DNA from 2 places in the Halalkalibacter kiskunsagensis genome. Region 2 is predicted to be linked to the other one. Evidence: a T-box and tRNA genes for the amino acid it is inferred to sense, from the RefSeq annotation. Region 2 holds a T-box; the other holds one or more tRNA genes.
What was found. The T-box of region 2 lies ahead of tyrS (tyrosine--tRNA ligase). A T-box ahead of a tRNA ligase gene usually reads a tRNA of that ligase, here a tRNA-Tyr.
Positions count from the first base shown of each region.

Region 1: it has a tRNA-Tyr gene. The T-box ahead of tyrS (tyrosine--tRNA ligase) is inferred to sense a tRNA for this amino acid. The anticodon was not compared.

Region 1 covers NZ_JAXBLX010000047.1:30,608-37,284, forward strand. Annotated here, with positions in the region: gene glmM (phosphoglucosamine mutase) at 1-928, opposite strand, end outside; gene SLH51_RS20215 (CdaR family protein) at 956-2,194, opposite strand; gene cdaA (diadenylate cyclase CdaA) at 2,187-3,011, opposite strand; gene rsiW (anti-sigma-W factor RsiW) at 3,134-3,772, opposite strand; gene sigW (RNA polymerase sigma factor SigW) at 3,788-4,351, opposite strand; gene SLH51_RS20235 (aspartyl-phosphate phosphatase Spo0E family protein) at 4,575-4,748, shown strand; tRNA gene SLH51_RS20240 (tRNA-Ala) at 4,807-4,882, opposite strand; tRNA gene SLH51_RS20245 (tRNA-Gly) at 4,891-4,965, opposite strand; tRNA gene SLH51_RS20250 (tRNA-Lys) at 4,991-5,063, opposite strand; tRNA gene SLH51_RS20255 (tRNA-Gln) at 5,232-5,306, opposite strand; tRNA gene SLH51_RS20260 (tRNA-Tyr) at 5,312-5,396, opposite strand; tRNA gene SLH51_RS20265 (tRNA-Thr) at 5,414-5,486, opposite strand; tRNA gene SLH51_RS20270 (tRNA-Val) at 5,490-5,565, opposite strand; tRNA gene SLH51_RS20275 (tRNA-Glu) at 5,575-5,649, opposite strand; gene SLH51_RS20280 (hypothetical protein) at 5,794-5,973, shown strand; partial or broken gene SLH51_RS20285 (AraC family transcriptional regulator) at 6,109-6,437, opposite strand; tRNA gene SLH51_RS20290 (tRNA-Thr) at 6,528-6,603, opposite strand; tRNA gene SLH51_RS20295 (tRNA-Asn) at 6,611-6,677, opposite strand, start outside.
Region 2 covers NZ_JAXBLX010000028.1:41,378-48,054, reverse strand. Annotated here, with positions in the region: gene SLH51_RS16240 (hypothetical protein) at 607-1,524, opposite strand; gene SLH51_RS16235 (YndJ family transporter) at 2,040-2,978, shown strand; gene tyrS (tyrosine--tRNA ligase) at 3,450-4,694, opposite strand; T-box leader at 4,735-4,946, opposite strand; gene SLH51_RS16225 (MarR family winged helix-turn-helix transcriptional regulator) at 4,967-5,410, opposite strand; gene SLH51_RS16220 (hypothetical protein) at 6,140-6,328, opposite strand.

The DNA.
Region 1 (6,677 bases), on a different contig from region 2:
AACGATCACCTACAGCAGTCTGTTTCGTTTCAACCCCTATTTCTTCCAGCCCTTTATAAAAACCAAGGTTACTCATAACCGTAGAGACAACCGTTCCGTGTTTTAACCAACCTTGTTCTTTCATGAACTTTGCACAAATAAACATAATTTTGTCACCATCGACAATCTCACCATTCTCATCAATCGCAATTAAGCGATCGGCATCTCCGTCAAATGCTAGGCCAATTTGTGCTCCTTTTTCAAGAACAAACGCTGCTAGAGCCTCTGGGTGAGTTGAACCACATTGTTCATTAATATTTACCCCATTTGGAGCCGTTCCCATCGTTGAGATATCGGCTTCTAAATCTGCGAAAAGGTGAGGAGCGAGTGATGATGCTGCTCCATGCGCACAGTCAAGAGCAATGTGAATTCCTGAGAAATCTTCTTGAACAGTCTGTTTAAGAAATTGTAAATACTTTTGAACCCCTTCAAAATAATCGTTCAGTTGACCAAGTTCACCACCAGTAGGTCTAGGTAGCTCGTCTTCATCACTATCTAGGAGACGCTCAATTTCCTCTTCTTGATTATCTAGCAATTTAAATCCATCTGGTCCAAAAAACTTAATTCCATTATCAGGAACCGGATTATGCGATGCTGAGATCATCACTCCTACATTTGCACTTAATGCCTTTGTTAAAAAAGCAACTCCAGGAGTTGAAATTACACCTAACCGCATAACTTCTGCCCCAATTGACAAAAGCCCTGCTACAAGAGCACTTTCAAGCATTTCTCCGGAAATGCGCGTGTCACGCCCGATAATGACTCGGGGTTTTTCCGTATCTTTTGTTAGAACATACCCACCTATTCTACCAAGTTTAAATGCAAGCTCTGGGGTAAGTTCTGTGTTGGCAACCCCTCGTACACCATCAGTACCAAAATAATTTCCCATTATTCATTCTCTCCTTCAAACAACTCATCACTCAGAACGCGATGTAATCTCAATTGGAATTGTATTTTCAACTGAACTAAAGTTAATATTTGGAGGTCCATTTATTTGTACCTCTACATCATATTCACCTGTTGATAAATCACTCACATCGACAAATACTTGTATATCAGATAACGTTAACCTCTCTAATGATTCCTCGGACCCTCTTGCCGTTATTGTTACGACTCTAGTTTCATTGCCATTAAACGTGACATCCACGTCCTCACGCCCACCAATGACATCCACAGGTATGTCAGTAAATTCTTCTACCTCTTCTGTGCTAATCGAAACAGTAACGGTTACATCTGCAGGCGATACTCTCTCCACCCCTGGAGGGACTGGAATCGTCATTTCAAATGTTTGGCTTTCTGTTAATTCACTAAGGTCGATTTCGCCTACTTCAACCACATTCATTCGATCAATGATATCCGTTGGACCATAAATCGTAACTTCTTCCGGTTCAATTTTAACCTCATTAATACTAACTCCTTCTGGCAGTTCCCCAGTTCGTGTTACCTTGGTGGGTACTAAGCGATTCGGGCTTGTAATAGGTACTTTCACATCTACTACCTGAGGTTCCATTGTTAACGCTAACTCATTCCCATCTTCATCGTATAATCTAACCGGTGTTGTTTCTTCAATCGTTTTGTCAGCTCCTGCAACATCAACATACGCTTTTGCTACACTTACATCTGCCACTAAACTTCTTGCAGCAGTCACATCAATATTAATTGGAGTGACAATAGGAGTTCCAACTGAATAGCCTTCTTCTACTTCACCAGAATTGATAATATCAACTTGTACCGGAAAAGAAACGGTTTGTTTTTCCTGAAGTTCAACCCGAGCATATTGTGGAACAATAGATACTGATAAATCACTCGGGAAATTACGGTGCTGCACACTTAATGTATGGACACCTTCCCCTCGTTCTCTAACATCGACAAACACTTCAAAAGAAGGTCTTGTTAGTTGGAACAATGTAAGAGAGCTCTGTGGTCCTTTCAAATTCACCTGAACATGTTCTGTTTTATCCGTAACTTCATAGTTTTCATCATCGTACAAAACGGTCAGTTCTACATCCTCGAGCGTATAAGACGCAGGTGATATCGCTGGAAGCACACCAGGCTGTGTCGTCACATTGTCAATATTCACCATTGTAAAAAGCATTAACGCAATAAAGAAAGAGATAATTTTAACAAACCAATGGCTGTTAAACAGTTTATCCATTTTTCTTCCCTCCCCACTGCCAACGTGAAGTGGTTGTTTGCTTCGTTTCAATAAGAAGTTCTCGCTCTAATAAACTACGTAACGTTTCTTCATCAAGCTCTCTATGTAGTTCACCATTTTTTGTAAGAGAAATACTTCCTGTTTCTTCCGATACAATAATGGTAATCGAATCGGTTACTTCACTTACGCCTAACGCTGCACGGTGCCTTGTTCCTAATTCCTTTGAGATAAACGGATTTTCTGATAAAGGCAAATAACATGCAGCCGCTAAGATCGTATTCCCTTTTAAGATGACCGCCCCGTCGTGAAGAGGGGTATTTGGTATGAATGTATTAATGAGCAACTCAGACGTTAAATTGGCATTCATTTGAATTCCTGTTTCCACATAATCGGTCATTCCGGTTTCTCTTTCTAAAGACATGAGCGCACCAATCCGACGCTTGCCCATATAGGTCGAAGCCTTAACTATTGCTTCAACGGACTTTTTAACAGAATCATCTTGAGGGACGGTCCTACTAGTGAACAACCTTCCTCTTCCTAATTGCTCTAGTGCTCTCCTAAGTTCAGGTTGAAAAATAATAATAATCGCAAGTAGCCCGTACGTAATCGTCTGGTTCATTAAAAATTCAAGCGTTCTAAGCCCTAAAAAACGACTCAAAAACCATACAGCTAAAATAACAGTAATTCCTTTCACCAACTGTACAGCTCTTGTTCCTCTAATAATCATTATCGCCTTATACACAACATAAGTTACAAGCAATATATCTATAATTTGACCAACATAATTAAGCAACTGAAACTCTTCTAAAGAAAACATGGCTCTTCCTCCAAACCATTAACATACATCGGTGGCGAATCCTTATAATACCAATTCATTTTCGCTTGTCCCATTATATCATAGTATGTGAAAAAAGTTGAAATATACAACAAAAGAGGGCTCTACTCGTTTGAGCCCTCTTGATCAGTAATCGATATGACCTCTTTTAAAAAGCGTTTTGTATGGTACCAAACCCAATCTAGCACCTGATTTAATTCATGAATTTCACCAGATACATGCCCTACTGATGCGTAGTAAGATTCACTATTCACAAGTAGAACGTTCCCTTGAACTTCCCCATCTATTTGCAGTTGTCCATTTCGAACAACTAAATCTCCTTTAATCACTTCACCTTCTGGAACAATCACTTTTCCACTCTCTTGATCAATCTGCACCTGACCAGATCCTGTAACGACGACCTGCTCATCGTTTGTGTTCCAAAGAGAGGCTATACTTGCTAACATAAGGAAAAAGAATATGGCTGCAGAAATAAGCAATGGATGTTTACGTGACCATTGTTTCCACTTTGAAACTGGTTTTCGCTCTGGTAGCTTTGCCATGATGTTTTCTGTAAAGCCCTCCGGAGCTTCTATATGAGATGAGCTTTGCACAAAGGCGATTACTTTCTTTAACTCATGAAGGTGTTGTTTACAAGAAGTACAGGTAGTAAGGTGCGTTTCTAATTTGTTTTTTTCTTCTATAGTAGCATCACCATCAACGACTTTTTGAATTAACTCTTCATATTGTTGTTCACACTTCATGTTTCACACCTCTTTCTATACATGACGCATCCGCTTTCTTAGTGCTTCTCTTCCACGATGTATTCTTGTTTTCACAGTAGATGATGGTATATCAAGAATCTCACTGATTTCTTTTATCGATAAGTCTTCTAAATATTTTAAAATAATTGCCGTTCGATACTTCGGAGGCAACTGATTGATTTCATGTTGCACCCACTCTTGCATCTCCATTGTTACCACTTGATCCTCTAGGCGTTCTTCATCAGCGGCCAACTGAGACTCAAACGTCAACCCTCCTGCCCCTTGAACTTCATCTTGAAGATGGAAATCAGGCTTTTTTTTACGAAGCCGATCAATCGCTACGTTCGTTGCAATCCGAAATAACCAAGTCGAGAACTTGCGATTGATATCAAATCGATCAATATTTGTATAAGCTCGTAAAAACGCTTCTTGAGCCACATCTTGTGCTTCGTGCATATTTCCGACCATCCGATAAGCTACTTGGTAGACTTTGTCTTTATAAAGTTCGACAATTTCTGCAAATGCCTGTTGATCACCTTTCCTCACTTCCCGAATTAACCGTTTTACAATTGTATCCATTCCCTATCCCTACCTACTTCATTCTGTCTTGTATTACGTAATAGCATCCATTTACGTTTCAAGTTTCTGTCATTTTTTTGTCAATTACTATCATAACACGAAATAGATGTTTCGTTTTAAACAAAAGGGGTATAGATAAGTACCTTTTTTTCAGTCGATTAAAGAAAAAGGAACTAGATGTATCCAAGTTGAATTTGATCATTCTAGAAAGGTGGGACGAATAATGAAGAAGGAAACTCAACTTCTCATCGAGATCGAGCAATACAGATCATTATTAAATAAAACTGCAAAAAACACCTCTATTATCTCAGAGGAAATGCTTAAATACAGTCAAAAACTTGATCAACTGTTAAATGAGTATGAAAATTTACTAACTAAGATTACTATCAAACAATAAATTGAATCAAAATAAAAAACCATAGACACTTCTATGGTTTGGATTATAAATTCATTAATGGTGGAGCCTAGCGGGATCGAACCGCTGACCTCCTGCGTGCAAGGCAGGCGCTCTCCCAGCTGAGCTAAGGCCCCAATAAATTTGGAGCGGAAGACGAGATTCGAACTCGCGACCCCCACCTTGGCAAGGTGGTGTTCTACCACTGAACTACTTCCGCGTATATTTTAGAGATGAAGAAGTTATGAGCCATGAAGGACTCGAACCTTCGACCCTCTGATTAAAAGTCAGAAGCTCTACCAACTGAGCTAATGGCTCATGATGTATTTTCTAATGATGTATTTCATGACACTTTCGGACGAGGTCTCGCTTCGTTGTCTCCCCTGTTCCTTCCTCTTCTAGCAATGCTTTGAAGCAGGCTGTGTCGGAACAACTCGATGTTATTTCTAGAAGCTTTGCTCGTAACTGAGCTAATGGCTCAAAAAATGGCTGGGCTAGCAGGATTCGAACCTACGCATGACGGAATCAAAATCCGTTGCCTTACCGCTTGGCGATAGCCCAATAAATGGTGGAGGGGGACGGATTCGAACCGCCGAACCCGGAGGGAGCGGATTTACAGTCCGCCGCGTTTAGCCACTTCGCTACCCCTCCACTATAAAATGAAACGATGCCGGCCAGAGGACTTGAACCCCCAACCTACTGATTACAAGTCAGTTGCTCTACCAATTGAGCTAGGCCGGCATATGGTGGAGGATGACGGGATCGAACCGCCGACCCCCTGCTTGTAAGGCAGGTGCTCTCCCAGCTGAGCTAATCCTCCACTATAAAATGGTGACCCGTACGGGATTCGAACCCGTGTTACCGCCGTGAAAGGGCGGTGTCTTAACCGCTTGACCAACGGGCCATTTCTTACTGACAAAAAATATTATATCTAAATATAAATCGAATGACAAGTACTTTTAATAAAAAAATTAAAATAAAATTAGCCTATTGAAAATACGAACGTATATTCGTTATAATAGATAAAAAAGGTTGGGGTGTTGGAATAATGAACGATCACAGTCCTTATTACTCCCGTGAAGAATTACTTACATTACTAGACTATGTGCAACATAAAGCAAAAGAGGAGACCAAGATACAAGTGGCGGAATGTATGCTCGATTACGGAATCGATATAAAGCTGGTTGGTACGATAACAGGACTAACGAAGAATCAATTAAAGAGATAATGGTCGATTCCCATACAGCTTAGATGCACAGTGATTAAAAAATTTTTGTTGCCGTTGTGGTATTCGGCACAATTCTAAGTTTGTAAATTGCATTTTACTTTATATCTTTTTTTATGATTTAAGAAGCCCGAAAACGAGGTGCCGAAACAGCTCGTTGGTTTCTTCATTTGAATTTTTCCACATGGAGGCAATCTCCGGATTAACTCCTAGGAACTCTTTCCTTATTACCAACGAGATGAAATGCCTCTAGTTCATTTCACTTCCCCCTTTATTGAACTGGAAGGTCATCCGTGGATAAGCTTTAAGTGAGCCGCCATTATTCCTGGCCTCTGTTGGTGTTAACCTTTCATATTATGAAAAGCTCTTACAAAAGAATCTGGTGAGTTGTAGCCATACTTGATGTATTCCGATAGCGAAATTCCTGCAAACAAGGAACATTCTTTTAAAATGTATTCCGAACAATATTTATAGACAGTTATTCAAAAATGGCAGTTCAAAACAAATAAAAAAACGCCTCTCCATTTCTGAAAAGGCGTGTTATATATGTATTCTTCTGGAGCTTCCAAGCGGACTTGAACCGCTGACCCCTACCTTACCATGGTAGTGCTCTACCGGCTGAGCTATGGAAGCATAAAAATGGCTCCACAGGTAGGACTCGAACCTACGACCGATCGGTTAACAGCCGATAGCTCTACCACTGAGCT
Region 2 (6,677 bases):
TTTATTATGTAATTTTAAATTATTTTACCAGTTTGATAGTCCTACTCTTCTTAACAGGAAAATTGGCTGCATCATGTACATGTGACAAATGCTAAAAATTCACCTGTTGGTAAAGTGCTTCCCACTTGGTAAAAGCACCTTATCGAAAGGCACCCAAAGCGTATATGTGTTGAAAAAAAAAAGCGACCTCAATTTTCTGAGATCACTTTCCTGAGTTTTTTCAACAATAGCTCCTGATTGTTGAATATCCTTTTCTATTGAAGGGTATCGTTGTACTATGCAGCAAGAGCATCTGTTGTTTTTCCTTTTTCCTATTGAGCATAAGCACCCGTTCGTAATATAAGGTTAGCCAGATTTTTCTGGTTGACCTTTTTCTATATGGTCTTATGATAACGGTAGTCGGGGTAGAACGTCGCACCCGTGGGACTCGATCCCGTTAGCTAAACTGTTCGCCCCCTAATTGTATGAACATGTTTCAGGCTGGTTGGGACATTGATCCCGTTTAACAAGCGAACCTATGACATTAAAAGCAGCTCTAGGGGTTACCGACTAATTTATTTTCTAGGAGGAGATTCAATTATGAATCCAGTCGTTGGTCTGGATGTATCAAAAGGAGAAAGTCAGGTTCAAGCTTTTTTGGAAAAGGGAAAATCTTATCGTAAAAGCTTTAGTATTCAACATACTGGCTAGATCCTTAACTGTAACTTCCTCTGTATGGGCGGCTTTGTTTCTCAATTCGTGTATGCTAGCCCAATCTCTAAGAAAGGCTTTGTAATCATTTATTCCTAACTGATGCCAGTCTTTTTCTGATAGGTTATAGATAGTTAAGTTTTTCGATTTACCTAATTCGGGTGGGGCCCAGTCGCCGTACCTTTCACTATTTAAATTGATCGGTGAACCTGGATAAAATCGGTGTTCTTTTGGGAAATTTGGTTTAACAAAAGCCTGTTTCCTAGGTTGAACCCTATTATAGAACTCTGGCAGTTCAATAGATTGTTGTTTTCTAAACCAATGGACAAAGGAGTTGTTAATTTCCTGTTCAAACATTTTCCCTAAACAAATGGCACTGGAGGAATAGTCCAGTTTTATTTTGCTTGTTCGCAGGAAAGCTTCCACTTCTATTGCTGTCTGAAGTAATCGCAAGGAATGGGTGTCTAGCCACTTCTCTTTAAGTGGAATCTGCTCCTTCAATAACGGGTCATCTCTTTTTTCCAGCATCGCCAAGAATGTTGCTAGTTTGATATTTAATTCTTCAATGAAAGGAAAAAGCGGCTGGTTCTCCAAATCGTCCTTATCCACTTCAGCGATTGTTCTCTTTAAAACTTGCAAGCTGTGGATTACTCGATTGAGACTGGTTCGCTTCTGTTCCCTTGCTATATTTTTTATCTCTCGGGCAGTGTAATCCCCATCACCTAGACCGTACCCCCTGGCACGATCTAACCCGTGAAATTGTTTCATTTCTCCATTTTTCCCTTCTTGGGAAGCCCGCTTTTTATACTTCTGCCTGAAAAGTACTTGTTTCAAAAGGGAATGAACTTCACTTAATCACTAACCGTTTTGATTTGAGTGCCGGATTTTTGGGCCGTGAATGCTTTTTGTGAAGTATCGGAATCCACGGGGGTGCCCATTGCCGCCTGCTTCATGGTTTTGAGCTGGGTGCCAAATGATTTTGTTGTAATCGATTGGATTAGTTGGTAATTGTTCTTCCTGTAAGTAAATGTTTCTGTCTTGGATGATGGCTGGGATGTTGTATTTTTCAAATAGTCGGATTAGGTTTTGGATGTCGTGGGCATGGTTTCCTTGGCTAATGTATATGTGTTTGATTTGTTGATTAGTGACGAGAAAGCCTCTAAGTTGTTAGGCGTTGGTTAGGTTTGATAGATGGTTGGATGGGGTCATTGGGTTTACACCTCTTTTTAGTGTTGGTTGGTATATCCAGAAGTTGCTATAATAGAACTATAATTATATTTTAGACTATCACTAACTATTAAGAGTATACTAATTTCACAAGGTTATATAATTGAAAGGAAACTACTGCTATGAAACATCCATTTTTTCCGGCTATTATTGGAGGAATCATTAGTTTTGTAATCTTTACATTTGATTATTTCCAATTCAGTCTGATAGAGAAATTTTTAATGTTTGCGTCTTTTGTGATTTTGCCACTAATTATTATGTTAATTAACGACAAGGATCAAACAACGTTTCAAAAAAAGATTTATTCCTTCATAACGGTTCTGCATTTTCCTGCAGCGCTTCTTTCTTTAGCTTCCCTTATGAGCAACAAAACCTGGGAAACGGGAAATAGTGCTATATCAGGATCTTTGTCTCTTACGTGGCTTCTTTTTACTTTCTTACTCGCTTTATATGGATTGCTTCTAATTTTAGAGAACAAAGAAAAGATCGAAGAAATAGCAATCGGTGCTGGGCTGATTTATTTTTTTATTGGAGGTATTTGGTACACCCTTTATCAATTTCAACTAACCTTTCTACTAGTCGATCCTACAGTAAGTGCTTTAAGCTCCGTTCATTTTCATTTTTCATCTGCTATTGTTCCTATTTTTATTGGAATGCTAGGGCGGATCTTGGTCAAAAAAAGCTGGTATAGCTGGTTAGTTGTCATTGATATCATCGGACCAATTTTGATTGCGATTGGGATTGTTTTTTCTAAACCACTGGAGATCATGGGTGTAAGCATCTTTGCCTGCAATATTATCATTTATAGTACCTATCTCCTTTTGAAAATACGAAAAAGCACTAAAAAAAGGTATGGAAACTTACTTTTAACCCTTTCCTCGCTTGCTTTTTACAGTATCATTGTCCTTTCAATTTGTTATCCGATAGCGAAACGGTATTTTTCCTTAACTATTTTGGATATGGTACCTATATACGGATCACTACATGCGTTTGGGTTTGTACTATTTGGATTGTTAGGATGGATTTTAATGTCTTACAATCCACATAAACGAGCTTTATAGCGAACAATTGAAATACAAAGTAATCAGTAACACAAACGCAAATAAGCTCCTTCTTACAATTTTAATTGAGCTTCGTATATGTTTTCCAATTTCCATACACGGATTAAGGATACTCATGCAAGTGTCCTATCATATAAGAAAGTCAACAATATTTATGTAAGTGAGCGATTGGGACATAGTGTTATAGAAACAACTTATAAAGTACTATTCCCACGTTATAAAAGAACTGCGAGAAGAAGAGAAACAAACGATTGAGACTTTTGAGAATTTGTAAGCTCCGAGACTATTTCTCAGCTTACAAATTTCACTATTTAATTAAAGCGCCCGTTGAATCTATTTTATTAAATAGTATCGTTGCTGCGTAGCAAAAGATCATGTAATATAATGACAGCTCTTGTTCAACTAAAGCTTGTTTGGTTGAACAGGAAAAATCTAAAGGTGCAACCCAAAGTTGCACCTTTAAATGAGATATTACATTTTTATCTTTACAAACTTCCGTTTCCCAATTTGTACAACTAACCCTCCGGTAATAAGAACTCGTAACCCTGTATCTTCAACCTTTTCTCCGTTAATATTTACTCCTTTATTCTCAATCATTCTGCGTGCTTCACTTTTTGAGCTTAATAACTTTAGATCTACTAGAAAATCTAGGATTGGTACTTCTAGATTGCCTTTCCATTCAACCACTGGCACCTCATCAGGAATTGTCCCTTTTTGAAAAACTGAAATAAATTGCTGCTCTGCTTTTTCTGCTACTTCTGTACCGTGGTACATCCTAACGATTGTTTTCCCTAAAAGCATTTTTGCATCTCTAGGATGTAGTTTGCCTGAATCTATATCCGCTTTTACTCTTTCTACTTGTTCAGGAGTGAAGTCTGTGATTAATTCGAAGTATTTATTCATTAATTCATCCGGAATCGACATCGCTTTCCCGTACATTTCTTGTGGACTTTCATCAATGCCGATGTAGTTTTTCTTTGATTTAGACATTTTTTCAACGCCATCAAGCCCCTCCAACAATGGCATCAGCATCGCTACTTGCTTTTCTTTTCCAAACTTCTCTTGAAAATGTCTCCCCATCAAAATGTTAAAGTGTTGATCGGTTCCACCTAGTTCAATATCACAATCTAATACAACTGAATCGTACCCTTGCATTAATGGGTAGAAAAATTCATGCAGTGAAATAGGCTTTCCAAGAGCAATTCTTTCTTCAAAATCGTCCCTTTCCATTAACCTTGCCACTGTTATTTTTCCTGCTAATTGAATGACATCTTCAAAGTTTAATTGTGATAGCCACTTCGAATTGTAATGAAGTTCGATTTTTTCCATATCCATCACTTTTCTGAATTGCTCGAAGTAGGTTTTGGCATTATGTTTAACTTCTTCATCTGTTAAAGGTTTTCTAGCTACCGACTTGCCTGTTGGGTCTCCAATCTTACCTGTGAAATCTCCTATAAGCAATTGAATTATATGTCCGTTCTCTTGAAACTGCCTCATTTTCTTTAAAACGACTGTGTGCCCAAGATGTACATCTGGAGCAGATGGGTCTAATCCCAATTTAATTTTAAGTGGTCTGTTTTCAAAAATAGACTTTGCAACCTTTAGCTTTAATTCCTCCGTAGGGATAATTTCTTGCACACCTTGTGTGTATATTGTCATTTGCCTTTTGACTTCGGCTAATTGTTCTTCATTCAGTTGTTCCAACACGTTTTTCATCTTCATAACCTCCTCATATAAATAAAACCATATTCTTTTCTAAAGGGACGTGATTTTCACGCGGTTCCACCCTTATTGAAGAATATGGTCTTCCACTCAACGAATAACGGCTCGTCCGTCCTTGTATCAATAAATACATACAAGGAAGCTCTAGGAATGTAATTCAGATTACCTTTGTATCGATTCACAGAAACCATCGACTCTCTGGAACAGGGAGGTAATTCCTACTGATTTTCCTATCATCACTTTTCAGCTATTTATCATTTTTCTAACTAAAATTGATTTTCATTTATTACTCGCCTTAATAATTCAGAAACGTCTTTTTGTTCATTAACCGATAAGCTAGAGACAATCTCAACTTCTCCTTTATGAAATTGCGGATATAGCTCTTCCATTACTTTTTTTCCTTTATCCGTCAATATTACATAAGTGATTCTTCTGTCCCTCGTATCTGTTTTTCTAAACACAAGATCTTTCTTTTCTAACGTCTTTGTAATATTACTTATTGTAGCTTTTGAAACAGCAGTTAACTCTGCTAATTTCTTTGTTTCAACTGATTTCCAAATCCATAAATCATATAAAATTGAAAATGAAGTCCACGAAAGCCCATGACTCGATAGAACTTCTCGTTCCATTTTGTTTCTCAACCCTTGTGCCACTCGATAGATGTTAGTAACAACAGAAACAGCATCTAAATTAAGTGAATCCAACGGCATTTTTGACAATTGATTAATCGTTTCTTTCTCTTCTTGGAGCAGTTCTCCATTTTTATTAAAGGAATATACACTAACCACCGCCTTTTAAATTTTCATAATCGTTAGTCATGAAACGATATTACCAAAAAAAATAACTAGGTGCAACTAGAAAAATAATGCTAAATTACCTAGTACTCTTTTTCCCTCTAATTCATCTTAGTTCTCTTTTACAAAGCAACCAAAAAAGGAAGATGATTGTTGCACAGTATCCGTCAAACGCGAAGAAACAATTACTTAATTAACGTAATCGTCTCCGTAATTTCACAACAGTATATTTTTGATTCTATTCCTGAAATCGCAAGACAAATCGATATGCTGGATCAAGAAGTAGCCGATAGATTGAGTACCCAAGTATTATAAAACCAAGTATCTAAATTATAGCTATGAATGTTGAGTAGATAAGTTCCGATGGTAGTAAAAGGGACAAAATTATGCGACACATCAGTATAGCTCCCATCAAGTCTATCTGGATAAAATATACCTTTTCCTACAAAGCTAACGAATAACACAAAAGAAATATAAAACAAAGTTAAAACAATAACATACCACCTTGATTTCAAATCAACAACTAACAGCTTCACACACTTCCTCAATAAAAAATATGTCCAACTAATGTTAACTATATGGTGATTATTGAGTTAATCTGTCTGCTTCGTTAGGCAAAAAAGCGCTGCTGCCGCTGCAGAAACGCTACCCGTTAGCATAAAAGAAATAAGTTACTTGGAGAGCTATTACAACGGGATAGATATCAGCGCCCACTAGCGCGAATATCCAAACTCCAGAACTGTTGACTGTTTCATTTCGATATGGCAAGTCTTCGTCTCCTTCAATACAAAAAGAGCCCCAAAGGGACTCTCTATTGGACCAAGAATTTTTCATGTTGCTCACGCTCTTCTGTAAATCTTGCACCTCATCTAAGATGCTTTTAGAAAATCTATTTCTTTCTCTACATAACAATGAGTCATTTTCCTTCATTAAGAGAGTATGCTATATCTCCCTGTAGATATATATCTGTACTGCTGCTTTCCGACATCATCCCGTCTCCAGAATCACCTCTTTCGAAAGTTGGGTCTATCGTTTCTAAGAATATGGAGTCCATTTACAATAATCGAATCAATTTCGATTCTTTTTGCCACTATATTGGACCTCTGTACACTCATTTTCTGATTGAAACGTTCTTTGTTCTTTTACTAAACCAAATTATCTGTCTCCAAGACTATTACTCCTA